3 regions of the Halomonas sp. MES3-P3E genome follow, and region 2 is predicted to be linked to each of the others. Evidence: predicted binding sites of a transcription regulator. Region 2 holds the regulator's gene; each other region holds the start of a gene.
The links. The regulator sigma-54, encoded in region 2, starts transcription at its own class of promoters, with help from an activator protein. The targets are predictions, from matches to a motif close to TGGCACNNNNNTTGCTNT.

Region 1: glnA (glutamate--ammonia ligase) is a predicted target of sigma-54. The motif match lies at 1,745-1,762, and genes of this name have one in related genera.
Region 3: CXF87_RS21430 (dimethylamine monooxygenase subunit DmmA family protein) is a predicted target of sigma-54. The motif match lies at 2,070-2,087, and genes of this name have one in related genera.

The regions. Positions count from the first base shown of each region.
Region 1 is NZ_PJBT01000184.1:42,631-52,607, reverse strand. Features, by position in the region: gene CXF87_RS14390 (acyltransferase family protein) at 1-790, shown strand, start outside; gene CXF87_RS14385 (hypothetical protein) at 827-1,450, opposite strand; gene glnA (glutamate--ammonia ligase) at 1,984-3,390, shown strand; gene CXF87_RS14375 (DUF4124 domain-containing protein) at 3,547-4,095, shown strand; gene glnL (nitrogen regulation protein NR(II)) at 4,317-5,378, shown strand; gene ntrC (nitrogen regulation protein NR(I)) at 5,371-6,798, shown strand; gene CXF87_RS21675 (DUF6435 family protein) at 6,813-6,980, opposite strand; gene CXF87_RS14360 (YqiA/YcfP family alpha/beta fold hydrolase) at 7,067-7,597, opposite strand; gene CXF87_RS14355 (entericidin A/B family lipoprotein) at 7,603-7,734, opposite strand; gene CXF87_RS14345 (phosphatase PAP2 family protein) at 8,794-9,333, opposite strand; gene CXF87_RS14340 (glycosyltransferase family 4 protein) at 9,296-9,977, opposite strand, start outside.
Region 2 is NZ_PJBT01000021.1:147,889-157,865, reverse strand. Features, by position in the region: gene pmbA (metalloprotease PmbA) at 1-943, shown strand, start outside; gene CXF87_RS07945 (HPr family phosphocarrier protein) at 947-1,216, opposite strand; gene rapZ (RNase adapter RapZ) at 1,262-2,194, opposite strand; gene CXF87_RS07935 (PTS sugar transporter subunit IIA) at 2,306-2,776, opposite strand; gene hpf (ribosome hibernation-promoting factor, HPF/YfiA family) at 2,781-3,089, opposite strand; gene CXF87_RS07925 (RNA polymerase factor sigma-54) at 3,188-4,603, opposite strand; gene lptB (LPS export ABC transporter ATP-binding protein) at 4,727-5,476, opposite strand; gene lptA (lipopolysaccharide transport periplasmic protein LptA) at 5,488-5,997, opposite strand; gene lptC (LPS export ABC transporter periplasmic protein LptC) at 6,009-6,578, opposite strand; gene CXF87_RS07905 (KdsC family phosphatase) at 6,579-7,121, opposite strand; gene CXF87_RS07900 (KpsF/GutQ family sugar-phosphate isomerase) at 7,185-8,171, opposite strand; gene CXF87_RS07895 (ABC transporter ATP-binding protein) at 8,489-9,310, shown strand; gene mlaE (lipid asymmetry maintenance ABC transporter permease subunit MlaE) at 9,347-9,977, shown strand, end outside.
Region 3 is NZ_PJBT01000193.1:159,151-169,127, forward strand. Features, by position in the region: gene CXF87_RS21420 (heme-dependent oxidative N-demethylase family protein) at 1-290, opposite strand, end outside; gene CXF87_RS21425 (PDR/VanB family oxidoreductase) at 420-1,388, opposite strand; gene CXF87_RS21430 (dimethylamine monooxygenase subunit DmmA family protein) at 1,385-1,990, opposite strand; gene CXF87_RS21435 (gamma-aminobutyraldehyde dehydrogenase) at 2,223-3,647, opposite strand; gene CXF87_RS21440 (FadR/GntR family transcriptional regulator) at 3,903-4,655, shown strand; gene CXF87_RS21445 (cache domain-containing protein) at 4,774-5,523, shown strand; gene gabT (4-aminobutyrate--2-oxoglutarate transaminase) at 5,764-7,035, opposite strand; gene CXF87_RS21455 (NAD-dependent succinate-semialdehyde dehydrogenase) at 7,047-8,498, opposite strand; partial or broken gene CXF87_RS22210 (GntR family transcriptional regulator) at 8,643-8,879, shown strand; gene CXF87_RS21460 (aminotransferase-like domain-containing protein) at 8,964-9,977, shown strand, end outside.

The DNA.
Region 1 (9,977 bases), on a different contig from region 2:
GCCGTACTTTGTGTATGGCTTTATTTATTCCACCGCTGAATGGTTAAGCCAACAGGCGTCGGATGAGCCGGTGGGGTTCGTGGCTAATGCTATCGAGTATTACGTTTATGCGGGCTGGCATGGCTATTTTTTGATCATTGCGATGCAGTTTTACGTGGCTTATTGGCTGTTTACCCGCTGGCAGCTGTGGCGATTGAATCCGGTGCCATGGTTGTGGGGTGCCTGCGTTATCAGCATGGCGTATTGGGGGCTGGCTTATTGGTTTGATGTTGATTTGCCCGGCTACCTGCTGTGGATCGCCCCGCTGGGGTGGATCTATGTGTTTTTCCTGGCGCTGGTGCTAGTGCGCTACTACCCGCTAGCTCAAGAGGGTGTACTCGCTGAGCGGCCCACCTGGATGCAGCAATTGGCGCACCCGGCGTGGTTGGTGCTGTTGGTGGCGCTAATTATAGCGGCGACGTTTGCGGGTTGGCTGGCGTTTTCATCCAAAGAGGTGTGGGTGATTCCATTTTTCGTGCTGTTTACGCTTTGCGCCATGCGTTATTTGGCTGGGCGCCCGGCGCCATTGTGGGTGCGCCACATCAATGCGTATTCGTTTGGGATTTACTTGGCCCACCCCATGTTCTTTGTGCTTGCCGATCTGGTCGTTGAGCCTTTGTCGTTGCCGATTGGGGTGTATGCGCTGGTACTCATCGTCGTGGGACTCGCCGGGTCGGTGGCCCTTAATAAATTGGCGAATACCACCACACTGGGAGCGATGCTGTTTGGCAAGCGCTTGAAGGTTCGGTAATGGAAATATGTGAGTGCATAAATCGAAAGGCACGGCTTACCGCTTCGATGTGTAAGCGAGATCCGGGTCGTTGGGCAGCATGGCGGATGTGTGTTCAGCAGCCTGGCTAAGCAAGCGGCCGCTGTACGTTTTTAAGCGAGTGGGGCAGTCATGCAAACGCTGTAAAAAATCGTCAATCGCGCTGGCGTCATCCAGCTCGGGATCAAATCCACCTAAGCGCTCAAGCCAGGCCCGCCTGACGGCGATGTAGGGCGGTAACAGCAGCGTGCTTGCCAATAAGCGGCGCAGGATGCGTTTGGCTAATGATGGCTGAGCAAGGCCAACAATTAAGGCATCAAGGTTGTAGGTGTTCAATTGCGGGTAGAGTGAGCCCCAGAGGCTGGCAGGCAGTGGCTGCTTCTGCAGCGCAATAATTAACCACTCAGCTTGGCTGGCAAAGGCTGCTTTATTGAGGCGTGCGCCTAGTGGTAGCTTGGGGGTGATCAAGCAATGAGTGTGGTAGCGCTGCTCAATCGAGCTGAGACGCGCATGGGCTTGCGTGCTGGTTACCAAAATGGGCAGCAAGTGGTCGGCTACGCCAGAATCACGTATGGATTTTAAGTGGCGTGGCAACATGTTACCCGTCACCATGGCATCAACGATAAAGCAAACCGACCCCATTTGCCGACTCCGATTGTGAGCAAATCTATCAAATTGTAATTTATTGTAGTATCTGGCTTATTTGGGTAGCAAGTAAAAAAACTTGCGAGCCAAAAAAGAGGGCTCACTATTATTCATGCACTTTATTGGCGCATAAAACATTATTTTTGCCCTGTATTGGTGCGCTATGGCTTTTTTAAACAGCTGCCGAACCAGCATTTAGCTGCTATGCGTCATCAAGAGGCATCCTTGTCCACTTTTTAACGTTTATAAAACAATTGGTTGCTGATTTTTTATGCCATCTTGGTGCAGGGTTGGCATGTTCTCTGCATTATATTTGCAAGCGGCTAGCGGGCCGTAGGCATAAGCCCTACGACGTGCTAAAACGATAGCCGGTCTGAAATGCTCGCTGAGCGATTTGTTCACTAATGTCAGGCAAACGTTGAGCGAACAAGAATGACAAACGTGCGGTTTAGCGCGTATTTTGTCGAACAACACATTTATCGGTAGCTTACAGTCGTTAACTTTAAGCCACGCTCATACCGGAGGACTCTATGTCAGCCAAGACTCTCGCGCTAATTGAAGAACATGATGTTAAGTGGGTAGATCTGCGTTTCACCGACACTCGCGGTAAAGAACAGCACGTGACTGTGCCTGCTCGCGATGTGAACGAAGAATTCTTTGAGAATGGCCAGATGTTTGATGGCTCTTCTATCGAAGGTTGGAAGGGCATTAACGAATCCGACATGATTCTGCGCCCGGAAGATGGCACTGGCTATCTCGACCCCTTCACCGAAGATGCGACGCTGGTTCTGCGCTGCGACATCATCGAGCCGGCCACTATGCAGGGCTACGATCGTGACCCGCGCTCCATCGCCAAGCGCGCTGAAGCTTATCTAGAGTCTACTGGCCTGGGCGACACTGCGTTTTTCGGTCCTGAGCCTGAATTCTTTATCTTTGACGAAGTGCATTGGAAGTCTGACATTCAGGGCTCCATGTACAAAATCACGTCTGACGAAGGCGCTTGGGCGACCAGTAACCAGGTAGAAGGCGGTAACTTAGGCCACCGCCCGCGCGTTAAAGGCGGCTACTTCCCGGTTCCCCCGGTTGACAGCTTCCACGATATTCGTGGCGCGATGTGTAACACCCTGGAAGCGATTGGCCAGACTGTCGAGGTTCACCACCACGAAGTTGCCAACGCGGGTCAGAACGAAATCGGCGTTAAATTCAACACGCTGGTGAAGAAAGCTGACGAAGTGCAGGAAATGAAGTACGTGATCCACAACGTGGCGCACGCGTATGGTAAAACGGCGACCTTTATGCCGAAGCCGCTGGTAGGCGACAACGGTTCTGGTATGCACGTTCACCAGTCGTTCTGGAAAGGTGGTGAGAACCAGTTCGCCGGTGACGAGTACGCTGGCCTGTCTGAAATGGCGCTTTTCTATATCGGCGGCATCATCAAGCACGCCCGTGCCCTAAACGCCTTTACTAACGCTTCTACCAACTCGTACAAGCGTCTGGTACCTGGCTTTGAAGCGCCGGTCATGCTGGCCTACAGTGCCCGTAACCGTTCTGCTTCTATCCGTATTCCTTACACCGCTAGCCCGAAAGGCAAGCGTGTTGAAGCTCGCTTCCCTGATCCGACTGCCAACCCGTACCTGGCATTCTCTGCCATGTTGATGGCCGGTATCGACGGTATCAAGAACAAGATCCATCCTGGCGATGCAATGGATAAAAACCTGTACGACCTGCCGCCAGAAGAAGGCAAGTTAGTACCGACCGTAGCACACAGCCTGGATCAAGCACTGGAAGCCCTCGACGCTGACCGTGCGTTCCTGACCGAAGGTGGCGTGTTCACCGACGAAATGATCGATGCCTACATCGAACTCAAGATGGAAGAAGTGGAGCGTATCCGTATGACGACGCACCCCATCGAGTTTGATATGTACTACAGCTGCTAATCAGCGCTTTTAGCACCTAACTGCTACCATCACCCTAGCGGTGGTAACAGTTGATAAAGACGCAGTTGATCAAAACGCAGTTGATCAAAATAGTATCAAAACCCCGCTTCGGCGGGGTTTTTCGTTATTGAGGGTGTGACAAGTGTGAGGAGCAGTATGGGCAAGCTAACCACGTACACGATCAGCTTCTTGATGGCCGCTTTGCTGGGCATCGGGGCGGCCATCATGTCAGGTGCGGCTTTTGGGCAAACGGTTTTCAGGGTCATTGATGAGCACGGCAACGTTACGTTTACCGATAACCCTGGCCGCGGCGGGGAGGCGTTGGAATTGGCACCGTTGCCAAGCCTGCCGCCTGGGTTAAGCGCAGCTACGGCCAGTGTAGCCACGCCCGCTACTGGGCGCCCACGTGGCAAGCCAGGGCAGCCTTTTATGCCGTATGACCATTTTTCGATTGCACTGCCCCAGCAAGGCGCACGGCTGCCGGAGCGAAGCACCGCGGTGGAAGTGGCTATTGCGCCTCCGCTGCGCGATGACCACCAAGTGCGGCTGATAGTGAATGGAGAGATTAGCCAGACCGCGCTGCACAGTGATGTTTTCTGGTTAACGGGGCTTCCTGCGGGGCAGCACGAGCTTCAAGCAGAGCTACTGGATAGTAGCCAGCGTTTACAGCACCGCACGCCCGCAGTGACGATTACGGTTCCTTAGACCGGGTGGTTAAAATCTCGAATGCACTAAATTGGTGCGGTTGTGGAGGCATTTGGCGCGGTGATTGCGCTAAAACGATCCATCTTCTTTTATTGCTATGCCCGCAAGCCGTGCAACTAGGCATAAATGCATAATTGGCGCGCTTTTTGCAGTTCCCTCATTGATTATCCACCTGTAGGTCTGCAACGGCGATGGAAGACGTAATTTCTCAGGACACCACCATGCATCAGCGTTTGCTTGAACATCTCACCACGGCGGTACTGCTGCTGGACGGCGAGCTGCGTGTGCGCTGGATGAACCCTGCCGCTGAAGCCTTACTAGCGGTTAGCTTAAGCCGCGTTCACGGCATCAGCCTAGATACGCTTCTGGGCGGTGTTGACAGCATCGATGAGGTATTGGCTAAAGCGCGGGATGCGTTTCATCCTTACACCCAGCGAGAAGCGCGTATTACGCCGCTGAACAGTGAGCCGCTGACGGTCGACTACACTGTAACGCCGCTATCGGACGACGAGTTACTGTTAGAAGTGGAGCCGCGGGATCGGTTAATGCAGATCTCGCGTGAAGAGGCGCTGACCACTCGCCAAGAAACCATCAAGATATTGGCCCGTGGGCTTGCTCACGAAGTGAAAAACCCGCTCGGCGGGATTCGTGGTGCTGCACAGCTGTTAGAACGGGATTTAGACGATCCGGCGCTGCGCGAATATACCCATATCATTGTGGAAGAGGTGGATCGGCTGCGCGACTTGGTCGACTCCATGCTGGGCCCTAACCGTGTGCTTAAGCATGAGCCGGTCAATATTCACCGGGTGTTGGAGCGTGTACGCGCGCTGTTAATTGCCGAGCATCCCAGCGTTGTTATTAGCCGCGATTATGACCCCAGTTTGCCCGACCTTTCCGGCGATGAATCTCAAATGATTCAAGCGGTACTCAACGTTGCACGCAACGCCGTGCAAGCCATGAGCGATGCTCAAACCCCTGAACCTACCTTAATATTGCGCACCCGCGCCCGGCGACAGTTTACCCTCGGGGCGGAACGCCACCGCTTAGTCAGTGAAGTCTCGGTGATTGATAACGGCCCAGGCATTCCCGATACGCTGCAGGAAACGCTGTTCTACCCGATGGTGTCAGGACGCGCAGAAGGCAGTGGCCTTGGGTTATCGATCGCCCAGTCGATTTTGCACCAACATCAAGGATTGATCGAATGCGACTCACGACCCGGACATACCGAATTTCGTTTACTGATTCCATTGGTAATAATTTTACCGGAGAAGCGTCATGACTGAGGCTACACGTACCGATGTTGCGCGGGTGGTGATTGTCGATGACGACCGCGCTATCCGCTGGGTGCTGGAGCGCGCCTTGGCGCAGCCCGATCTCGATGTTGAGTGTATTGAGCGTGCAGATACAGCCCTTGCGCGTTTACTGGAAAGCCCTCCCGACGTGCTGGTCACCGACATTCGTATGCCAGGCATCGACGGCCTGGACTTAATGGCGAGAGTACGCGAGGCGCATCCCGATCTACCGGTGATCGTGATGACCGCCCATTCCGACCTAGACAGCGCCGTCGCTTCCTATCAGGGCGGGGCGTTTGAATACCTGCCTAAACCGTTTGACGTTGATGAAGCCCTGGCGCTGGTGCGCCGCGCCGTGGCCCACGCCCGGGAACGCCAACGACCGGTCGCCGTGCCGGAAGGCTTAAACGCTGAGATTATTGGTGAAGCGCCCGCGATGCAGGAGGTGTTTCGCGCCATTGGCCGTCTTTCTCACTCGCATATCACGGTGTTAATCAACGGGGAGTCGGGGACGGGTAAAGAGCGCGTTGCCCAGGCGCTGCATCAGCATAGCCCGCGTGCCGGTAAACCCTTTATCGCGTTGAACATGGCGGCGATTCCTCGCGACTTGATCGAATCGGAGCTGTTTGGCCATGAGAAGGGTGCTTTTACTGGGGCGGCACAGCAGCGCCAAGGGCGGTTTGAGCAGGCCAACGGCGGCACACTGTTTTTAGATGAAATAGGCGATATGCCATCGGAAACCCAAACGCGCCTGCTGCGCGTGCTGGCGGATGGTGAGTTCTATCGCGTCGGGGGGCATACGCCGGTCAAAGTGGACGTGCGTATCATCGCCGCTACTCACCAAAATCTAGAAGTGCTGGTGGATGACGGCCGCTTCCGGGAGGATTTGTTCCACCGCCTGAACGTGATTCGTATCCACCTGCCGAAACTGGCTGAAAGGCGCGAAGATATACCACGTTTAACCCGACACTTTCTGGCCGAAGCGGCGAAAGAGCTGACTACCGATATCAAGGTGCTGACCAGTGAAGCGGAAGCCCACCTAACACGCTTGCCGTGGCCCGGTAACGTGCGGCAGTTGGAAAATATCTGCCGGTGGCTGACGGTGATGGCGTCGGGGCGTGAAATCCTGGTTGAAGATTTGCCGCAGGAACTGCGCTCGCCAAGCGCTTCCGAAAGTAGCGCCCATGGCGATTGGCGTACGGCGTTTCGCGACTGGGCGGATCATGCCTTGGCCGAAGGCCATACCCATCTTTTGGAAGAGGCGGTGCCCGATTTTGAGCGGATTCTGATTGAAACCGCTTTAAAGCATACCGGTGGACGCAAAGGTGAAGCCGCTGAACTGCTTGGCTGGGGGCGTAATACACTGACCCGCAAATTAAAAACGCTGCTGCCAGCACTGGCTGACGAGTAAAGGCTAAGCAGTCGTTACTGCTCAAGGCGTTTAATCTCAGCCAATATCGCCTCAGCTTCTTCGGTAAGGGTGGCATTGGCGCGCATATCGCCGTTACGAGACGCTTCCATCGCGGCTTGCAGTTTACGCTCATAATTTTGCTGGAGTTTCTTTTTGGGGTCGCGCTTAAACATGCCAAACATAAGCAATTTCCTCACTATCTGGTTTTGGTGTACACCATTTGTATAGGTTTTGGTTGCTTGTGTCGAATGTTTGTTTTGGTCAGCGGTTATGCGTCGTTCTGAGAGTCCGCGCTGCATTGACATAGAAAGCGCTCAAAATCGACCAAAATGGTGTCGAGGCTGGCGTGTAAGCGGTGATCATCGTCCACCATTCTCAGCGACAGCCGCTGCAGGCGAGCACGTTCAATCACCGGTTCAGGGGCAACGATATCATCGCGCCAGCCGTGAACAATGTGCGTGTGGCGTGCCTGGATGGTGGGCGACGTTTCAGGGTAGGCGGCTATGCCTAACGCGGGGGCTAACAAAAAACAGCCTAATACGGGCTGCTGAGCGCTGACGGCCGCGCTTAGCCACCCGCCCAGGCTTGAACCTGCCAGTACACAGTGGGCAGGGTCATCACCGCGCTCGGCTATCACCTGTAAAAGATGCTGAAGACGTTGCTGGGGCTCTGCCATGCCTCGATAGTCCATTACCACGGGCTCACAATCATCTAGTTTTTCAGCAACGCCTTTTAGTGCCTGGATTTTAAGTGCCCCTGGGCCGCTCTCTAGGCCGTGGGATAAGTAAACAGTCATCATCACGTTTAGCTCGCTGAGCGTTGGATAGCTTCTCCACCCTGTTCGATATCCTCACCAGCACCCCGAATGGTATTGCAACCACTTACCAACAGAAGTGTGGTCATGACGAGTATGGCAAGCGCAATAGTACGTTTCATAGCGGTTTCCTCAAAGGCATGGGCGTGCGTCAAACATTGATAGAGCTGTCTGGACACTTTTTAAAGCAAAGCCTTTTTATAGCAAAGTGGGAAGGTTCGTTAGCAAAAATAATCGCTGTTGCGCCGTTTCGCCATCATTTTAATGTGTTTCAGCTAGATAGATGTGTCTTGATAACGTGTGCTTATGTCGCATGTGCCAGTTCTACACATCAAAAGTGCAGGGAAATTAGCCTATTTGGAGATGTTTGTTGTTTTTAAGTTATTGTTTTTAATTATTAATGTTGATTATTGGCATGGCTTGGCGCAGTCCCTGCAGCTACTGAGTAGTTGCGTAGAAGTTCAGTTGTTTAGCTCTAGCCGTTTAGATAATTGTTATTAGTAACTAAGTGAGTGGGTTGAGAGAAAAAAGGAAGGCAGGACGCCGAAAGACAAACAGGGAGTTAAGTTAAAGGACAATCCGCCCACTCACTGGTTGCAGCGCAAGGAGGCGCTGTTCATCAGACCAAGGAGTGGAGTCGGTGCAAAACGGCCATCTCGTGAAAACGGGGTGGTCTTTTTGCGTGCGAAAAATATTTTAAGTACTTGATTTTTATATATTTTAAAATTTAGCTTTTTGCATCGCTTTTGTACACACAGCTCTCGTACAGATAAAACCTGTGTTTTAGTCTATCCTTTCGATAAAACCAAATGTAGCGGTTAGAAAACGTCAACGTAACGACCGCACACGACCAGGGACAAGATTATGGCGATGGCATTGATGTTATGCATGTTTGTTTTGTTCTTAGGGTTTTCGGGGGTTGGTGTGTATATGATGTTTAAGACATCTTTCATGGCCACTATGGACGAGCGCGATGACATGCCTCCCGACATTTAACCAACTGCTCTAACCATAACAATTATTTAAAAATAACTAAAATGCCCGCGTAAGCAGGCATTTTGCGTTAGTGCTTCCAACGGCCTTTGCCTCGCTCAGGCACCATACGCTCGAAATAGAGCAAGCCAAATGCAAGCCAGCCCACGGTTAATAAGCGGTAAAAATAAGTCGGAAGAAAACGGCCATTACCCCATCCAATAAAGGCTGACCAAGGCAAAGGCATAGCCCAATGCAGCGCCTGCCAGTACATCACTCACATAGTGCAGCCCCAGTCCGACGCGGGAGATCGCAATCAGTAGGGATAGCGGTAGGATCACCGGTAGTAGCCAGGGGGTGTGAGCGGCTACTAATACGCTAAACATCACCGCATGCATGGTGTGACCGCTGGGGAAACTATAGCGATCACGCGCCGGTTCACAGCAGAGGATGCCTTCGCTGTAAGTGATAAAGGGACGTTCGCGACATAAGCGTGTTTTTACCAGTCGATAAACGGCGACGGCAAATAACGCGATCACGCTGTACTGCAGCACTCGCCAAGAACCATTTGGCTGAAGCCAAGGTTGGGCCAGAATCAGCAGAACCCAGACAGGCCAATCGCCTAAACGGCTGGCTGCTTGAAGAGTAATACGCCAGGGGCGATACAGCGAAAGCCGCGATATGCGCTGGCATAATTGCCACTCTAGTAAGTCAAGACGGTCGAATACGACAAGCGGACGCGGGCGCATGGTGAGCCTCCTGGGCTTGGTGTAAATAACGCAAAAACTGCTCGGCAATCCCTGTCCAGCTCTGTTCAAGTGCACGTAAGCGCGCTACTCGACCTAGGCGCGCGTAGTCAGCGGGGTGCTGGCACAGCTCGACCGCTGCCTGCTGAAAGGCAGTGCTATCACCAGCGGCGACGGTAACACCGTTATAGCCACTATTAATGAGTTCGGCGCTGGCAGCATGGTCATAAGCCACCACGGCTAAGCCGCTGGCCATTGCTTCTGCAACTACATTCCCCCAGGTTTCTGAAAGCGAGGGGAAAATAAACAGATCGGCACTGGCATAGTGGCGAGCCAGCGACTCCTGCCCCACGAAGCCGGTGAAATGCGCGTCCGGTAGAGCTTTCTCCAGCTGTGCCCGCGCAGGGCCATCGCCCACGATGACCTGCGCGATATCAGGACGTACTTCGCGCATGGCTTGAAGGCTTTCATGAAGCAGGGTGAGGTTTTTTTCGGCGGCTAACCGACCAACGTAAAGTGCGACGGGCTGATGTTCGCCTACGCCCCAGCGCTGGCGCAATTGCGTATCACGATGGGCAGGTGAGAAGCGTTCTCCGTCTAGTCCACGTGACAGCACATGGATATCCCGAATCCCTTGCTGTTGAAGC
Region 2 (9,977 bases):
GGCGATCGAGCTAGCGCTTGCTTGCGAGCAGGCGGGGCGTGATGTTGACGGTATCTCTCAGTCGGATGGCGCATCACTTTCGAGTGGCGAAGGCGTGCGCGTTTATGCTAATAGCCACGGCTTTTTAGGCACCCAAAAGGGCAGTAGTCACTCTCTTTCATGCATGCTGATTGCACAGGATGCGAGCGGTATGCAGCGCGACTACGACTACACTTCTGCACGCGATCCCAAGGCACTGCGCGACCCCGCCGAGGTGGGCCGTGAGGCCGCCGAGCGTACGCTGCGCAGGCTCGGCGCAAAACGTCCGCCCACGGGTACCTTTCCAGTGCTATTTGACCCGTCGCTGTCCAGTGGCTTGATTGGTCATTTACTGAGTGGTTTAGCCGGTGGTGCTTTATATCGCCAAGCCTCGTTTCTGTGTGATCGGCTTGGCACGCCGCTGTTTCCCGATTGGTTCAGCCTTGAAGAACGTCCAATGGAAATCGGTGCCACAGCGAGTTCGCCGTTTGATGGCGAGGGCGTGCAAACCCGTAATAATCGTTTTATCGATCAGGGTAGCATTGCCAGCTATATGCTCTCTTCCTACAGCGCTCGTCGGCTGGGTATGCAAACCACGGGTAATGCCGGTGGGGCACGAAATGTGCGTTTGGTGGCACCACTGCAATCCCGTGACAGTCTATTAAAAGAGATGGGCCGGGGTATTTGGGTAACCGAGCTGATGGGGCAGGGCGTTAACGGCGTGACCGGTGATTACTCACGTGGCGCTGCAGGGTTTTGGGTAGAGGATGGAAAAGTACAGTACCCGATCGAGGAGTTTACGATCGCTGGGAACCTGGAGCGGATGTTTGCCGGGTTAGTGGGGATTGGCGATGACACCGATACCCGTGGCAGTGTTCACACGGGTAGTTGGTTAATTGATGCCATGACCGTAGCGGGAGATTAAAAGCTACTGATCTTCCTCAAAACGAGCATCGAACAGCGCTTGAATAGCATCAAGCGCCTGTTCGGCGTCATCGCCTTCAGCGTTGATGGTTAGCTCGGTACCGCAAGGGGCCGCGAGCATCAGCAGTGACATGATGTTGGCGGCGTCAGCGACCTGTTGCTGTTTTTGAACACGTATTGTCGCCGTGAACTGTTGGCCGCATTTTACCAGTTTGGTCGCCGCGCGTGCATGCAGGCCGCGTTGATTGGTAAGTGTGAGAATTCTTTCTGGCACCCTGGTTCCTTTTCGCCGAGTGGTGTCATTAATGGATAGAAGCGCTTAAGACGTTGCTTGCTGCTCGTCGGTTTGGGATGTGCTGGCGGGCGGAGCAGCTAGCTGTTCATTTAATGTGTACTGCAAGCCTAACTCGCGATGACGTAATTGAATTTCGCCCATACTGTGTACTAATCGCTCTGCTAGCTGTTCGACCATATAGACCGAGCGGTGTTGCCCACCGGTACAGCCAATCGCGATAGTCATGTAGCTACGCTGGCTATCTTGGTAAGCGGGCAGCCAGCGCTCAAGCCAAGCCTGAATATCGTTAGTCATGGCGTCTACGATGGGATAACCGCTTAAGAAGGCCACTATGTTCGCATCGCGGCCTGTGAATTGGCGTAGCGTTGGGTCCCAATATGGGTTTGGCAGGCAGCGCACGTCGAAAACCAAATCAGCATCCAACGGTACACCGCGCTTATAACCAAACGACTCAAGCGTCAGCGTGAGCTTGTCGCGCCGCTGATGGGCGACTTGGTCGGTAATGCGACGACGCAAATCGTGAACTGATAGCCTCGAGGTATCGATCAATAAATCGGCTAGATCACGAATGTCGAGCAGCGTTTCTTCTTCTTTATTGATAGCCTCTTCAAGCGTCATTTCGCTATCGCGCGTCAGCGGGTGCCGCCGCCGTGTTGCGGAGTAACGCTCAAGTAGGATGCGCGCATCAGTGGTCAGATAGATCACTTGAAAATCAATTTTACGTTGCCGCAAATCCTCTAATAAAGAGGGCAGTCGTGCCAGGGCGCCAGGCAAGTTACGGGCATCAATACTGACCGCCAAATGGGCGCGGTCGCCCTGGTCGCGTAATTCGTCCACCAACGACCCCAGCAACATGGCAGGGAGGTTATCAATCGCATAGTAGCCAAGATCTTCAAGCGCTTGTAAGGCGATAGATTTACCTGACCCGGAGCGGCCGCTAATGATCACCAGTTGCATAGAGTCTCGCTTTGCTTAGATCAAGCTGCATTGGGGGTGGTGGGCGAAGCATCAACTTAGCGTGTAAAATACCATTAGTTGGCTTTCACAACTTAAATTGGCGTTAACGACTTAGGACGTTGAATGCTCACGCATTTTGGCGGTAATAAGCTCAAGCAGCTCGCGCTGACTGCCTGCCTTGCGCAGCTGGTGGCGAGTATCCGCATCATTCATGATGGTCGCTACCTGGCCGAGTAGGGATAGGTGCGTGTCGTCTGCCTCTTCGGGTACAAGTAGGACAAACACCAGATCAACTGGGTCGCCATCAATGGCGTCGAAATCAATCGCTTCTGACAGTTTTAAAAAACCAGCGATAGGCGCCGAACAGTGCGGGCTGCGTGCGTGTGGGATAGCCACGCCATTGCCGATACCGGTGCTGCCTAAGCGTTCTCGACCGATTAACCGGCTAAACACTTCTTGGCTGTCCAGGCTGGGCGTATTTTGTGCGATAAAGGTGCTGAAAAATTCCAGCACCCTTTTTTTGCTGCCCCCGGGGACGTCAAAGAGAACTCGTTCCGGGGGGAGTATGGTTTCCAACGTCATTGAATTAACGCACGCCTGCGCCTTGGGCGCGAGCTTGTGCTTTTTCCTTATGTTTAACGAGTTGCCGATCAATTTTGTCCGCTAATGCGTCAATAGCGGCGTACATATCACTGTCTAGGGCTTCCGCATGTAAATCAGCACCTGCTGCGTGCAGCGTACAGGCGGCCTGCTGGCGCTCTTTCTCCACAGATAAGGTGACTTGCACCGTGGTTATGTTGTCGTAATGGCGCTCTACACGTTCAAGCTTTTCGTTGACATAGTCACGCAAGGCGTCAGTCAGTTCTACGTGATGACCAGTGATATTAACTTGCATTGACGTACTCCTTATCCATCGGACTGTACTTCGATTGTAACCCTTTTTGCCGCGTTGCAAAGCCCTTGTCGAGAGTTTCCCTAAAACGTTGATTTGTGCTAGCGCAAACGACGTCGCTCGCTAGAGGAGGGAATGCCCATGGCTTCACGGTATTTAGCCACCGTTCGACGCGCTACTTGAATTCCCCCCTCCCCTAATAGCGTGACTAAGCGGCTATCAGAAAGCGGCTTGCCTGGCGGCTCCTCTTGAACCAATTTCTTCAGCCGAGCGCGGATAGCGGTGCTTGAATGGCTGTCACCATCCTGGCCGCTGACTTGGCTTGAGAAAAAGTATTTGAGTTCAAATACGCCGCGAGGCGTATGAATAAATTTCTGAGTGGTTACCCGGGAAATAGTCGATTCGTGCATTTCCACGGCCTCGGCGATATCGGCCAATATGAGCGGCTTCATGGCTTCTTCGCCGTGTTCTAAAAAGCCAATTTGCCGGGTGATAATCTCGCGGCCAACGCGCAGTAGCGTATCGTTGCGGCTAGAGAGGCTCTTGATCAGCCAGCGTGCTTCCTGCAGGTGTTCTTTTAAAAACTGATTGTCCTGACTTTTATCCGCACGCTTTATTAAGCTTGCGTAGTCGGGCTGAATGCGAAGCCTTGGCAATGCCTCAGGATTGAGCTCTAAGTGCCAGCCTTCGTGGTCATGGCGTACGACCAGGTCGGGCGTTACATAACTATCATCGGTATCGCCATAGGCGCTGCCTGGGCGTGGATCAAGGCTACGAATGAGGAGAATGACATCAGCCAGCTGGTTATCATCGAGTCCCAGACGGCGTTTAAGTAAGCGCATGTCATCTTTGCCTAGTGCTTCCAGAAACTGCCGTACTAAGCGGCGGGCAGGAACCAGCAACGGCGTATCTTCGGGAAGAATGGCCAGCTGCAGCATCAGGCACTCACGCAGGTCGCGGGCGAATATCCCTGTTGGCTCAAATTGCTGAAGCTTAAGCAGAATAGTTTCTACTTCGCGCTGGCTAAGCCCATCGACACCTTGGGCGCGAAGCCCTTCACGGATATCGTTGAGCGGCTGAGTTAAATAGCCATTAGCATCTAGCGCGTCGATAAGACTTTCTGCGACAAGTTGCTCTCGCGCGCCAAAATCAGTCATGGCGAGCTGCCACAGCAAGTGCCCATGAAGACTCTGGCCAGCCGCTTGGCGCTCAAAATCAGGTCCTTCGCTGCTGGAGCCACCGTGACTGCCTATATCTTGGTAGGTGTCAGACCAATCACTATCTACCGAGAGCTCGGTGGGAATGCTCTCTGACCACTCTTCCTCTTTGGGCTCGCTGGCAGCCTGTTCGCCAAATTCATCCTCTTGTTCCAGCATGGGGTTGGCATCTAGGGCCTGCTGAATTTCTTGACGTAAGTCCAGCGTTGATAGCTGTAACAGAGCAATGGCCTGCTGCAGCTGAGGTGTCATGGTCAGCTGTGTGCCCATGCGCAGTTGAAGAGAAGCTTTCATGACCATCTGAGAACCACTCGTTAATCAGAATGCTCCACCCTAGTGTGAGTAGGTCTCCGGTGCAAGTGCAATAAGCATGCCATTGGTAGTAAAGTTGTTGTAGAGCGCTAATTAGAAGTGAAAAATAAGCTAGAGGCGGAAATCAGCGCCTAGATAAACCTCCCTCACTTTCTGGTTAGTGAGTATCGAGGCTGGAGAGCCGCTGGCGATGATTTGACCATCGCCCACGATGTAGGCGATATCACAAATATCCAGGGTTTCGCGAACGTTGTGGTCGGTGATCAGTACGCCGATGTGGCGCTGCTTTAATGCCCGAATAATGGTTTTGATCTCGCCCACCGAAATGGGGTCTACGCCAGCAAAGGGCTCGTCCAGCAGAATGAATGCGGGTTCTGTCGCCAGTGAGCGAGCAATCTCCACACGCCTGCGTTCACCGCCTGAAAGGCTCATGCCCAGGTTGTCGCGAATATGGGTAATGTGAAAATCTTCAAGTAGCGCTTCCAGGCGCTGCTCGCGGTCGCTACGGCTGAGTTCTTTGCGTGTTTCGAGTATCGCCATAATATTATCGGCAACCGATAATTTACGAAAAATAGACGCTTCTTGCGGAAGGTAGCCGATACCCGCCGCAGCGCGTTCATGCATTGGCGCGCGGGTTAGATCTACATCGTCGATACCCACTTTGCCAGCATCGGATTTCACCAGCCCCACAATCATATAAAACGAGGTGGTTTTGCCCGCGCCGTTAGGGCCCAGTAAGCCCACGATGCTGCCTTGGGAGATCTCTAAATTGATGTCTTTTACGACTCGACGTCGCTTATAGCTTTTGGCCAAGTGATGGGCATATAGGGTTTTGATTGGCGCAGTGTCTGTAGTTGCCAAGGCTTGGCTCCCTATTGTTCAGGCTGAAGGGTCATACGTATGCGCTGGGGCTCGCTGCCGTCAACGTCAGAGCGTGCTTGAATCACTTCACGGTCAATAAAATACTCAAGGCGCCCGCCGGTGAACGTATCCTCGAGCTGGATCAGCTCGGCTTGGTCAATCAGCTCTACGCGGCGCTCAGCGACGTGATAAATAATCCGTCGCGCCCAGCCTTCAGTGGGGCCATCTTGGCCTTCAACTTGATGACGCAGGTAGGCGCGTTCGCCGGTGGATGTCGCTTTCGATAGTTCGCCAGCCTCGTTGCGTTCGATCTCTACCCGTTCGCCTCGCAACTGCATTTCGCCTTGGCGAATATCTACATCCCCGGTGTAAACGGCGGTGCCTGCCCGCTGGTCCAGATCTAAGCGGTCGGCTTCTACTTCTACAGGGGCTTGTTGTGACGTTTGGGCCATTGCCGATAACGGCATCGTGAGGGCAAAAAGAGTGGTGGAGAAAAGGGCTGTATAAATAATGGCTTTCATGGCGGCTCCTCTTAAGGTTGCGTGGCCGGGGGGTGTGTGCCGCGCACATTATCATTTAGGCGGACCTGGCTGGTGTTAAGCCACGCGTCCATACGTGAAGCGCTCATTTGCTGGGGTGGTTGCTGCAGTAATACCGGTGTTTCACTCCAAGCATGTTGATTAAGGCCATCATAATGCAATAGCTCGGTATCAAGCTGCCAGCCTTCATCCGGGGCGATCAGTCTGGCCGAGCCAGACATCAGCAGGGCCTGTGTAACAGTGTTGAGCGTGCCTACTTCGGCGCTAGCCAGCCACTGACGATTCTCACTATCATACAGTACCGCTTGTGGTTCTTCCGTCCAGGTTTCGCTTCGCTGCGGCGTATGAATAAGCCGCGGCGTTTTTAGCGACTGCATAACGTTGCCGTTATCGCCGAACAGGGTGATTTCAGCATTTTCCAGTACGTGGCCTGGCTCTTGAGCCTGCGCGTCGGGATCGATGCTAATGTCTTGAGGCCCGCGGGGGTCAAGCCATACCAATAAAGCCCCTAAGGCAATCACCAGTCCGGCTAACCAGATGCGTACTTTAAAGCGTTTAACCATTTAATTGCGGCCGTGCAGGTAGGTGTCGAGCACCGCGCTCCAGTGCCCTTGAGCTTCAAGCAGCGTATCGCAGATTTCGCGGACGGCACCGTGGCCACCTAGACGTTCCGTGGTCCAGTCGGCGTGGGTATGCATGTAATCTGGCGCATTAGGGACGGTAATGCCGACGCCGCAACGCTTAATAGCGGCCAAGTCAGGTAGGTCGTCACCACAGTAGGCCACCTGCTCTAACTCTATATCGAGACGCTGGCAAAGCCCGCGCAGGATGGCAAGCTTGTCTTCACAGCCTTGATGGACCAGGTCGATGCCCAGTGATGCGGCGCGCTGGCTCACCATGGGAGAGTCGCGGCCCGTCACCAGCGCTACATGTATACCCACTCGCTTGAGAAGCTTCAGCCCATGACCATCCTGAGTATGAAATGCTTTGATTTCGATACCGTCAGCCTGGAAGTAGAGGCGGCCGTCGGTCAGTACGCCGTCAACATCCAACGCTAATAGGCGCACGCGGCGGAGTCGATCAAGTAGCGCATTAGGTAAGGTCATAGAACCTCCTTATCATTAAATTCGTAAAGCGGGTCGGTAATATTGCTGAATGACGCCGCTGTCTTAAATAACGCCGCTGGCAAGCAGGTCATGCATATGTAGCGCCCCGATAGGACGCTGTTGTTCATCAACCACTGCTAGCGCCGTAATGCGGCTCTCTTCCATGATGCGTACCGCTTCCGCCGCCAGGATATCGGGGCCGATGCGCTTGCCCGGCCGGGTCATTACATCGTCAACGATGACATCGCGCAGGTTGTGAAACTGGTCGAGCGTGCGTCGAAGGTCACCGTCAGTGTATACCCCGGCCAGGCGGCCATCGCTATCTACCACGCAGGTAAAGCCTAGCCCTTGACGGGTGATTTCCAATAACGCGTCGCGCAGCGGGCTTCCCAGGGGGACTTGGGGCAGTCGCTCACCGTCGTGCATAAGATCTCTAACGCGCAGCAGCAAGCGTTTGCCTAAGCTGCCACCAGGGTGGGAAAGGGCAAAATCTTCAGCGGTAAAGCCGCGCGCTTCCAGCAGCGCCACAGCCAGAGCGTCGCCCAGGGCGAGCGCCGCCGTGGTGGAGCTGGTGGGGGCCAGGTCGAGCGGGCATGCCTCACGCTCTACGCCGCTGTTCAGGTGCGCATCAGCGTGTTTAGCCAGCGTGGAGTTGGGGCGGCCTGTCATACTGACTAGCGGCGTACCCAGGCGTTTAAGCAGCGGTAAGAGCGCAGTGACTTCGGCGGTTTCACCCGAGTTAGACAGCGCCAATACCACATCGGAACGGGTGATCATGCCTAAATCGCCGTGGCTGGCTTCACCAGGGTGAACGAAAAAAGCTGGTGTGCCTGTGCTGGCAAGTGTGGCCGCCAGCTTACCAGCGATATGCCCCGACTTGCCCATGCCGGTCACCACCACGCGGCCTTGGCAGGCGAGAATTAGCTCGCAGGCACGGTCAAAACTTTCGTCTAGTTTGGCTTGAAGGCCGCCAATGGCTGCCTGCTCAATTTGCAGCGTACGCAATGCACTTTCGCGTAGTAGGCTGGGTGGAGCGAGAGGCTGGCGCATAGCGTTTTCTCTTAATCCTTGAACATATAAAAAGTAGTAACCACCAAGAATAACATCTTGGCACCCTTTATAGGCAGTCGTTGAGATAGTAGTTGGAGACGTTAGCCCGGGTGCGTTTTGACGATAAGGCGGCCTGCTACCGGTTCGCTATCAATAAATGGGTAGGCCAGTAGAAACACTCAAGCGTGCCGACGTGTTTTGTAGCGTTATAGTACAATGTTTGATAATGTTTTAGAAACACTGTTTTATAATCGCGATAGCCGCAAGTAGGGTATGATGGCTAACCCAAGTGCGCCTCGTTAAGAGTCAACTGATCCATGATAGATGCTCCATTTATTGAAATTGAAGACCTCCATTTTTCACGTGGCGATCACGAGATTTTTCGCGGCATAAATATGACGATTCCTCGCGGCAAAGTAACCGCGATTATGGGGCCAAGCGGTACTGGTAAAACCACACTGCTTAAGCTAATCGGCGGGCAGTTGACCCCTGAGCGTGGGCGGATAGTGATTGATGGGCAAGATGTTCATCGGCTATCTCGTAAGGCGCTATTTACGTTACGTAAGAGAATGGGAATGCTATTTCAAAGTGGCGCGCTGTTTTCCGATTTAGATGTATTCGAAAACGTTGCCTTTCCGTTACGCGTACATACTGATTTGCCCGATACCATGGTGCGCGACCTAGTGCTACTTAAGCTTCAGGCGGTCGGGCTGCGCGGTGCGCGTCACTTGACGCCCGCAGAACTGTCGGGAGGCATGGCGCGTCGGGTCGCACTGGCTCGCGCCGTGGCGCTGGATCCGGAGTTGATCCTGTATGACGAACCTTTCGTTGGTCAGGATCCCATCTCTATGGGCGTTTTAGTGCAGCTTATCAAGCGCCTTAACCAAGCGCTGCAACTCACCTCTGTGGTGGTATCTCACGATATTAAAGAAACTCTGAGCATTGCAGACTATCTCTATTTAATTGCTGATGGTCAGGTGGTTGCCCATGGTACGCCGCAAACCTTAGATACGAATCAAGACCCCAGGGTTAGCCAGTTTATTCATGGCGAGCCCGATGGCCCAGTGCCGTTTCACTATCCCGCTGAGGCGTTTTATCGCGATATTTTGGGCGAGCCCCCGATGACAAAGACAGGCTAATGGCTTCAATGCAGGGTAAATACAGGGCAAGGACAAATGCAGTCAAAATTTTCTAACGGTACCGCGCGTATTACCCGATTGGGGCGTCGAGGGTGCGATTTAATGGAAGCATTAGGCCGTGCGGGGGTGTTTCTCTTCCAATCAGCTGTCGGTGTGCCATCCCGTGCGGGTTGGCGCTTATGGTTGCATCAGATGCATTTTGTCGGTGTGCTTTCGCTCGCCATCGTGTTGGTGTCTGGGCTGTTTATCGGCATGGTGCTGGCACTGCAGGGCTATACCATTCTGGTCGATTTCGGCGCTGAACAGGCGCTTGGGCAGATGGTGGCGCTGTCATTGCTGCGTGAGCTTGCGCCTGTGGTGGCCGCGCTGCTGTTTGCTGGCCGTGCGGGCTCGGCATTGACTGCTGAGATTGGCTTGATGAAAGCCACCGAGCAGCTCACCAGTATGGAGATGATCGGTGTTGATCCGCTGCGCCGGGTGGTCGCTCCGCGGCTATGGGCGGGCTTTGTGTCGCTACCCATTCTAACCGTAGGTTTTAGTGTGGTGGGTATCTGGGGTGGCTACTTGGTGGGCGTAGAGTGGTTGGGTGTTTTTGAGGGCTCCTACTGGAGCAACATGCAGGCCAATGTGGCTTTTGTCAGTGATATTGGCAATGGCATGATCAAAA
Region 3 (9,977 bases), on a different contig from region 2:
AAAGTATCATCAATATTCAGAGGACGATTGATCCAGTGCCATTGGCTACCGCTCTTCTCCAGAGTGAAATGCTCCGGGAAATCGCGCGAATACGATTCCATTAATAGCTCAAGCAAATCCCACTGAGCCTCCATCATGTGTGGCAGAGCTGAGTAGTGGACGCCCGGCTGAGCATCAAGTGTCTGTGCACGGTGGTGGCATTCCGAGATGTAATGTTCGTCAATGTCGAATTGAGCTCGGAGTGCACCAGTGCCGGAAGGGACATGGGGCTCGACGTTCATCGAGTACATATACTGATCTTCTGGATATGGAAAGGGCAAGCGCAGAACCGCCTCGCGGCTATTCTTGTAAGTATGGTTCGAGGCTTGATCGGCATAGGTCTCGATCGGCTTGAATACAGTCATCTTGTTTTTCTCCTGTTAGAGGTCTACGACCAGACGGCTACAATTAGCCCGAGATACGCAAGGCATAAACTTACGCTTGCTGAGTTTGTCTTCCTCGCTGAGCCAGTCGTCGCGGTGATCCAGTTCGCCTTCGATTTCCAGCACATTGGCTTCGCAATAACCACAGGCACCACCACGGCACAGGTAAGGCAATTTGTAGCCGGCCTGTTCTGCAGCCTCGAGCAGTGATTGTTCGGAAGGCACTTCGATGGTCACCCCCTGTCGCGCGAGGGTGACGCTGAAGGGTTGTCCAGTAGACCCTTGCTCGACGAAGCGTTCGAAGTGGATGTGGCTGTTAGTCCAGCCCAAGTCATGAGCCCTTTCAATGGTTTGCTCTATCATGCCATCTGGGCCGCATACATAGACGTGACTACCCAGCGGGCGCTCGGCAAGGAGGTCATGTATATCCATGGGCCCATCCTGCCCCTGAATATAAAGATGGACACGCTTGCCATATCGAGCCTGCAGCTCCAGGCCAAGAGCTGAGTGCTCCGGGCCTCTTACAGCCAAATGCAGTTCAAAGGAAGCCTGCTTAAGTTGCAGCTCTTCCAACTGCGAATACACCGGGGTAATCCCAACGCCACCCGCAATGAATAGGTGATGTCGAGCATGCTTGGCCAGCGGGAATAGGTTTGCCGGGTGCATGATTTCCAACAAGTCGCCTTCACAAACTTTGTCGTGCAGCCACTGAGAGCCACCTCGGCTTTCAGGTGCCCGGCGCACGGCGATTTGATAGGCACTGGAATCGTAGGGTGAATTCATTAATGAGTAAGCGTTGCGATAAGTCTTGTCACCATCCTGGAGAACCACGACCACATGGCTACCGCCGGAAAAGGCTGGCAAATGCTTATCGTCAGGATCGATAAGGGTAAAGCGCTTAATCTCAGGCGTGAGACACTCAATGCGGGTAACGCGGACACTTATAGTGCCGTTTTGATTATTCATGTATCAAGCTCCTCTGAATCTGGTAGTTCGCCCGGGACTTCACCGTCAGCCTTAACGCCTTGGAAAGCGGCTAGCCTTCGTGAATAGTGATCGCGTACCACAAGATCAAACTGACAGCCGGGGCAAGTGAACACCCGATAAGTCACGTTTTCGGTATAGGTATCGCAGTGGACGCACCAAACTCTTCGCACAAGAGTACCGCTGTGCTCACGCAAAACTTCATCGGGGGTCAGGTCGACGGCATTGGCCGCTTGCATAGCAGTGCCTATGAAGCTCTCCGAACCGCTTAAGTAGAGTCGGGTGCCCATATGAGCCTCATTCAGTTTCTGCGCCAGGGCTTCCATCAACGCTTGGTTGCTGGCGAAAACTTCAAGGCCGTTAGTTTCTGTCTCTTGCAGTGCTTGCAAATGGCTATGACCCGAGAATGTCTCCGTAGAGTAGAAAAAGGTGCTTTGTTGGCGTTGTGTGGGCGACATTTCTGCGTACAGTCGCAGCATTGCCTCACCACCGCTGCCTTGACCTGCGATCAGGTGGCTCGTACCACTGGACATTGGGCTCAGACGGTCATAGACCGGACGGCTTTTGATACCGGTAATAAGCATCGTGATATACCTCTTAAGCCGTTACCGCATAAGTGTTGCGGCAACAATGAAGTTCGGTTCTCAAACTGCTGCAAGATAAAAAGCATAATTCGTGACATATTACATATGAGTTTATATGTTTTATTTTATGACCACTTTAATGCGTTTTTAACAAGCCGGAGACTTTTATTTGATTAAGTAAGTGAACATAAAAGAGTAAGGTTCGCACCTAATTGGTGCCAGACGCACCATTTCAGTGCTTAAACATCACATGACGTACGCAGGTGTAATCTTCCAATCCGTACATCGACATGTCTTTGCCAAAGCCGGACTGCTTCATACCGCCGTGCGGCATTTCACTCACTAACATGAAGTGAGTGTTGACCCACGTACAGCCGTACTGCAGCCTCGAGGCCAAACGGTTGGCACGGCCAATATCCTTGGTCCATATTGAAGAGGCTAAACCGTAATCCGAGTCGTTGGCGTAGGCCAAGGCCTGCGCTTCATCGCTGAAGCGCGTTATGCTGACGACGGGTCCGAATACTTCACGCTGTACAATTTCATCTTCCTGGCGAGCATCAGCTAGCACAGTCGGCTCGAAAAAGAAGCCTGCTCCCTCGACTCGCTTACCGCCAGTCACTACACGGATGTGAGGCAAGGCTTTAGCGCGTTCGACAAAGCCTTCTACACGCTGTAGATGATCAAAGGTAATCAGTGGGCCCAATTCAGTCTCGGGATCATCCTGCAGACCATGGCGCAGAGTGGCCACTGCCTCACCGAGCTTGCTGACGAAAGCGTCGTAAACGCCATCTTGAACGTACAGGCGGCAAGCCGCAGTGCAGTCCTGGCCGGCATTGTAGAAACCGAAAGCACGGATACCTTCGACGGCGTCATCTATGTCGGCGTCATCGAAGATCAGTACAGGGGCTTTTCCACCCAGCTCCATGTGGGTACGCTTCACGCTGCTGGCTGTACTGGCAATGATCTTTGACCCGGTAGCGATAGAGCCAGTCAATGAGACCATGCGCACCTTGGGATGATTAACTAGCGGCTCTCCTACACTAGGGCCGCATCCAGAAAGAATGTTTACTACACCGGCAGGAAAGAGGTCGACCATGAGCCGCGCCAGTTCCAAAGCAGTTAGCGGGGTTTGCTCGGATGGTTTGAGCACTACGCAGTTACCAGCAGCTAGGGCGGGGGCTAGTTTCCAAGCGAGCATCATTAATGGGTAATTCCAAGGCGCGATAGATGCGACTACTCCAAGCGGATCGCGACGGATCATTGAGGTGTGCCCTGGCAGGTACTCACCACCAGCAGAGCCCGTCAAGCAACGACTAGCACCAGCGAAGTAGCGGAACACATCGGCGATAGCTGGGATCTCATCGTCAAGGGTTGCTTGGAAAGGTTTGCCGCAGTTCTGGGACTCTAAACGCGCCAAGCTCTCCGCCTTAGCTTCTATACGTTCTGCTAACGTTAGTAGCAATCGGGCGCGATCCTTGGGTGGCGTCTGCGACCAGCTTTCGAAAGCTTGATCCGCTGCGATTACAGCAGCGTCAACCTGCTCTTTGCTAGCCTCAGGGATTTTCACCAACACTGTACCCTCTGAAGGATTGTACACAGCGTACGGACTGCCCAGCCCTTCTACTAACTGCCCGTTAATCAGCATTTGGGTTTGCATGATGCATTCCTAGGTTATTATTGCCAGAAGGACAGCTGGTGGTTGATAGCACACCAGTGACCGCAAAACTAAATCATTTAAAACTATATCTTAATTTTTTTACATTTTACAACTGTCCTGTCAATGAAAATTTTAGATAGAAAAAGGCAATGAGATGGATGGATTGATAGCCAATGTTTTCCTATAAGATAATAAACTAGGTTTTTTGACCAAAGCCTTAGATAAGCCTTAGAAATGCTTCAATAGGAAGAGGAAATGACCGCGCAGGATATTACCCGCAATACCGCGTTTATCAGGTTGCGCCAGGAAGGACGGACTGATGAGGTGACGCGAAGACTTGTTGAAGCCATTGAGCTCGGCTTATTTGCCGAAGGGCAGCAGCTCCCTAGTGAATCGGAGCTGGCCCAGCAGCTGGGTGTCGCCACCGTTACGCTTCGAGAAGCATTGATTACCTTGCGGCAACGCGGCCTGATCAAGACTCGGCGAGGTCGCAACGGCGGCAGTTTCGTATGTGCGCCGGTCGAAATGCCCGAAGAATTACTATTGCAGCGCCTGCGCGAAATGAGCGGTCCCGACCTGCGTGATCTTGGCGATGAGCAGACCGCAGTCTCTGGTACCGCTGCGCGCCTCGCAGCTAAGCGCAGTTCACACGAACAGCATGAGCGCATCGCTCAGCACATCGAAACGCTTAGCCAGGCAAGTTCACGTTTGGCCCGGCACCGAGCTGATGCGCGCTTCCATATTGAGGTAGCAGCCGCCGCTCAGTCGCTACGTCTCACCAATGCAGAGATGCGACTGCAATCTGAGGTTGGAGAATTGCTCTGGATGGAGTCCGCCGGCGGTGGAAATATAATGGAGATTGAACAGGAGCATCGGGGCATACTCCAAGCACTGACGTCTGGTGATTCAGTCTTGGCCGGGGCTCTGGCTGAGGCCCACGTCACCCGTGGTATAAAACGTCTTCTAAGTTTGCGTCTCGAGCTCATGGCTGAAGCCAATGAAGGCTAACCGTTAGCTTTGGCACGCTTATTGCTTAATAAATATTAGACGAGCCTACAAACTCGAAGAACCAAGCCATACTAACTCCATATCATAACAAGAAAGCTGAACCGTGTGAGGTAATGACATGTCTCCCTTAAGCGATAGCTATCCTGTGTCGAACTGTGCCCAGCAGCTCGAAAAAACATTACAAACAACTTTCAGCCAGGTTCGTCAATTAGCAGAGGAAACCCAAGCGCTTTGGGAGCGCGTAGAGGCCGCGGGCCGTCAACCTACCGCTAAGGACTTAGCCTCGCTGCGTCCTGCAATCGACCAACAGCTGCTGGCCCCCGGTACGTTCAGTTGCGGCGGTGGTATTGTTGTGGAACCGTTCTGCTTAGCCGACCGAGAAATGCATTTAGAGTGGTGGTACTTAGCTGATACTGACCAAACTCTACCCTTGCGCCCAAATTTCGACCAGCGCCGGGAAAATTACTATGACTATACTGAGATGCCTTGGTACTGCCGACCAAGGAATACTGGCAAAAGTGTAGTGGAGGGGCCCTATATCGACCTGTACGGCACCAATATGTACGTGCTGACTTTCACCATGCCAATTCTAATTCAGGGTCGCTTCGTCGGCGTTGCTGGACTGGATCTGTCGCTACATAGTGTTGAACGTCGACTGGTACGCAGCCTAATGCGCCTGGAACATGAGGCGATGCTGGTATCCTCTGATGGCCGAATCATAGCGTCCAACACTGCTAATTGGATGGTCGGCGATCTCACTTCAAATCTGTTGAACAGCACGCCCTTGAGCGGAGATCGACTGGCCTTGACAGAGAACGAGGCAGGCTGGTCGCTGGTAACTTTGCCGGGGCTACGCAAGAGCATTTAGCGTACTTAGTACCTCTAATGGATTGAACAGTGGTTGAGCGGTGGCTCGCTCATCTTCGTTTCCCTGAGGCTTTTGTGCAGCTCCTCCGCTTGACTATGTCGAAACCGAAGCAGGAGACAAATTCCATATTAGAGTCAGAGCCACAGCAATCAGCCATGTTTATTAACCTAAAAACCCGCCCATCGCCAACAGCTTTCGCTGTCTGACGATGGCGGGTTAGATGAGGCTTAGAAAGGAGTATTAGCTAAGCGCTTCCAAAGACTGCTCAATAATGTTCAAGCCTTCCTCCAACACCGCAGAAGAGACGGTTAATGGCACCAGAATTCGGATGCTGTTGCCGTAGAAGCCACAGGAAAGCAGGATAAGGCCTTTTTCGCGGGCTTTGGCACAGAGCGCACCGGTGAGCGCTGTATCGGGTTTTCCTTCGCTATCGAGCAGTTCGAACGCTGCCATGGCACCTAGCTGGCGACCATGAGCTACGGCAGGGAAACGCTCTTCCCAAACTGCGAAACGCTCCGCCAGCATTTTGCCCATCTGCTCACTGCGGGCGAGGATGTTTTCCTCTTCAATCACCTCAATCACTGCCAGCGCCGCTGCACAAGAGAGCGGGTTGCCGCTGTAGGTGCCGCCTAGGGAGTTGGGGCCGGAGGCGTCCATTACCTTGGCGCTACCCACCACGGCAGAGAGCGGCATGCCGTTGGCCAGGCTCTTGGCGGTGGTGAGGATGTCCGCCTCAATACCGCTATGTTCGAGGGCAAACAGCTTGCCGGTACGGGCAAAGCCAGACTGCACTTCGTCGGCGATCAGCAGAATGCCGTGCTCGTCGCACAGAGCGCGCAGCGCTTTCAGGTAGTCCGGTGAGGCGATGTAGAAACCGCCTTCACCCTGTACCGGTTCAATCACGATGGCCGCCGTGCGGTGCGGAGCAATATCGGTCTTGAACAGCGTGCGAATGGCGTTCAGCGAGGCTTCTTCGCTGATGCCGTGCAGCGGGTTGGGGAACGGTGCGCGGAACACGTCGCCCGGCATGGGGCCGAAGTCGTTCTTGTAGGGCAGCACCTTGCCGGTCATTGCCAGGGTCATCATGGTGCGGCCGTGGAAGGCGCCATCGAAGGTGATGATGCCGGTGCGGCCAGTCGCTGCATGGGCGATCTTCACGGCGTTTTCCAGCGCTTCTGCACCGGTGTTGACCAGCATTGCTTTACGCTCAGGGCCGCGCACGGGGCTTAGTTCGCAGAGCTTTTGGCACAGCTGCACGTAGGGCGCGTAGGAGATCACCGCGGCGCTGGTGTGCATGACTTTATTGAGCTGCGCTTCAACGGCGGCGACGATTTTCGGATGGCGGTGGCCCAGGTTCAACACGCCAATCCCACCGGCGAAATCGATCCAGCGGTTGCCGTCGGCGTCCCATAGCTCAGCGTTTTCAGCGCGCTCGGCAAACTGGGTCGTCGGCGTGGCGGCGCCGTTGGCCACGTAGCGGATTTTCAGGTCGTTCAATTCTTGGTTCGTCATCATGATTCTCTTTACAAGCCGCCAACGCAGACGTACTTCAGTTCAGTAAACTCATCAAGGCCATGGTGTGAGCCTTCGCGGCCCAGCCCGGACTCTTTCACACCGCCAAACGGCGCGAGCTCGGTGGAGATCAGCCCCTCGTTGACGCCGACCATGCCGTATTCAAGCGCTTCCATGGTGTGCCAAATGCGGCGATAATCCGTGGCGTAGAAGTAGGCCGCCAAGCCAAAGGGCGTATCGTTAGCCATCTGGATGGCTTCTTCATCGCGGTGGAAGCGGAACACTGGTGCGACTGGGCCGAAGGTCTCTTCGTCAGCCACGGCCATCTCAGTAGTGACGTCGGCCAGCACCGTGGGCGTGTAGAAGCGCTCACCGGCAGCGTGGCGTTTGCCGCCGCACATAAGACGTGCGCCCTTGCCTTGGGCGTCGTCCACGTGGCGCTGCACTTTATCGATTGCCGCTTGGTTGATTAGCGGGCCTATAATGCTGCCATCTGCTAGGCCATCGCCCACCTTCAGGGCGTTCACACGCTCGGTGAGTTTCTCGACGAACGCATCGTAAATGCCGTCCTGCACCAGGAAACGGTTGGTGCAGACACAGGTTTGCCCAGCGTTGCGGAATTTGGAGGCGATGGCGCCATTAACAGCGGCATCTACATCGGCGTCGTCAAAGACGATAAACGGCGCGTTGCCACCCAGCTCCATGGCGGTTTTCTTCACCGTGCTGGCGCACTGGGCGAGCAGGTGTTTGCCCACCGGGGTCGAGCCGGTAAATGAAACTTTGCGCACTCGGGGGTCAGTGGTGAGCACTTCACCCACAGCGGCGGGTTTGGAAGCGGTGACCACGTTAATGGTGCCTGCGGGTAGGCCCGCTTCCAGGGCCAGATAGGCAGCGGCCAGCGCGGTGAGCGGCGTGGCTTCAGCAGGTTTGATCACCACGGTGCAGCCAGCGGCCAGGGCCGGGGCGCACTTGCGGGTGATCATCGCCAGCGGGAAGTTCCAGGGGGTAATCGCCGCGACCACACCCACCGGCTCGCGCAGTACCAGCAGGCGCTTGTCGGCGCCGTGGCTGGGCAGGGTTTCCCCCGCCATGCGCTTGGCTTCTTCAGCGAAGAACTCAATAAACGACGCGCCGTAGGTCACTTCGCCTTTGGCTTCCGCCAACGGTTTGCCCTGCTCCAGGGTCATCAGGCGGGCCAGGTCGTCGGCGTGCTCATTGATCAGCTCAAACCAGCGACGCAGCAGTGCTGAGCGCTGCTTCACCGGCGTGGCACGCCAGCCAGCGCCAGCGTTGTAGGCGGCGGCCACCGCATCGCGGGTATCGTCGGCGCCCATATCGGCTACGCGGGCAATGGTCTCACCGGTAGCGGGGTTATCCACCGCAAAGGTTTGGTGGCCTGTACGCCACTCGCTACCCACCAGGGCGGGAACCGCGTCGTGCAACCACTGTTCGATAAAGCTCATGGTCTTCTCCTAGATTAACAACACAACACTGCGTGCACGCTAGCAGTAATGTGGTTGCAGGCGAACACACCACTTTTGCGTTCAACCAGACCACTTTTCTGTTTTACTGGAAAATTGGTGAACATCGTGACGGTGAGGATAAGGATGGATGGCCAGTCAGCTTTACAACAACTTGTAAAACACTATGCACAGCAACCTGAACGCTTAAGTAAACAAGTGCGAATAGAGCAAGCGCTGAGACAAGCAGTTACCCAGGAGTGGCCTAACCAGACTCGCCTACCTTCTCACCGGCAACTAGCGTCAGCGTTAGGCGTTGCTCGGTATACACTGTCACTAGCCGTTGCGACGCTGCTTAAAGAGGGTCTGCTTAAGACTTCTCATGGCAGTGGTACTTGGAGCTGCAAAGTGTCGGCCCCTGCTGTCTCAAAACCCAGAAGTGCGCAGCTATCAAAACGTGCACAACGAGTGTTGCGTTGGCCGGGTGCGAGTACTGTCCAAAGCGGGGCCTTCGTCCCCGGCATTCCCGATATCGCCCAGTTTCCAATGCGTAAATGGCGGCAGCTCTACGCCAGCGTAACGGTGCCGCAGAATGCCCTGCTGCTTTCTTACTCCACCGGTGGCTACGGCCCGTTGAAGCGCGCGATACGCGATTTTTTGGCGCGCTGGCGCAATATCAATTGCGACACGGAGCAGATCATCATTACTGACGGCACCCATAACGGCATTGAGCTATGCGCCGTGGCGCTGGCCGATGTTGGCGACAGCGTTGCTATGGAATCGCCCTGCTACTGGGGAGCGCGCAACGTGTTTACCGCTGCGGGTTTAGAGATTCAGATGCTGGCTTGGCAGCCAGGCCAAGGGCATGCGCTGCCGCCTGCCCCTGACCCAGTAAAGCTGGCCTACCTCACAGGCTCGCACCACTATCCACTCAGCGTGCCTACCCGTGCTGCCGACAAACAACGCTTATGCGACACCTTAGCGCCTACTTATATTATCGAAGACGATTACGAGTTCACCCGCGACGACCACCCTAACCTGCTCTTCGACCCACACTCAGAGCGCCACTTGCTGGTCGGCTCGTTTTCCAAGATGATGTTTCCAGGTTTGCGGTTGGGCTATTTAGTAGTACCGCACCATTTAGCGGGGCCGATGAACCGCCTACGCAGCGAGCTTTTCCGCGAAGGGCGCATGCTGGATCAGGCCGTACTGGCACAGTTTATTTTCGATGGCGATTTAGACGCTTGGTGCCGACGCATTCAGCGCGACTATTTAGGGCGCCAGCAGGTGCTGCATGATCAACTACGCTCGCTGCCGCAGGTACGCAGCGTTTCGCCACCCAGTAGCGCCATCAGTCTGTGCGTCGAATTTGAACCGGGCATTAACGATGTAGGGATCGCTCAATCACTACTGAAAGAGCATTTGATCGTGCGGCCATTAAGCCCTGTTTGTGCACCAACAGATCCGCGAGTTGGCTTAGTG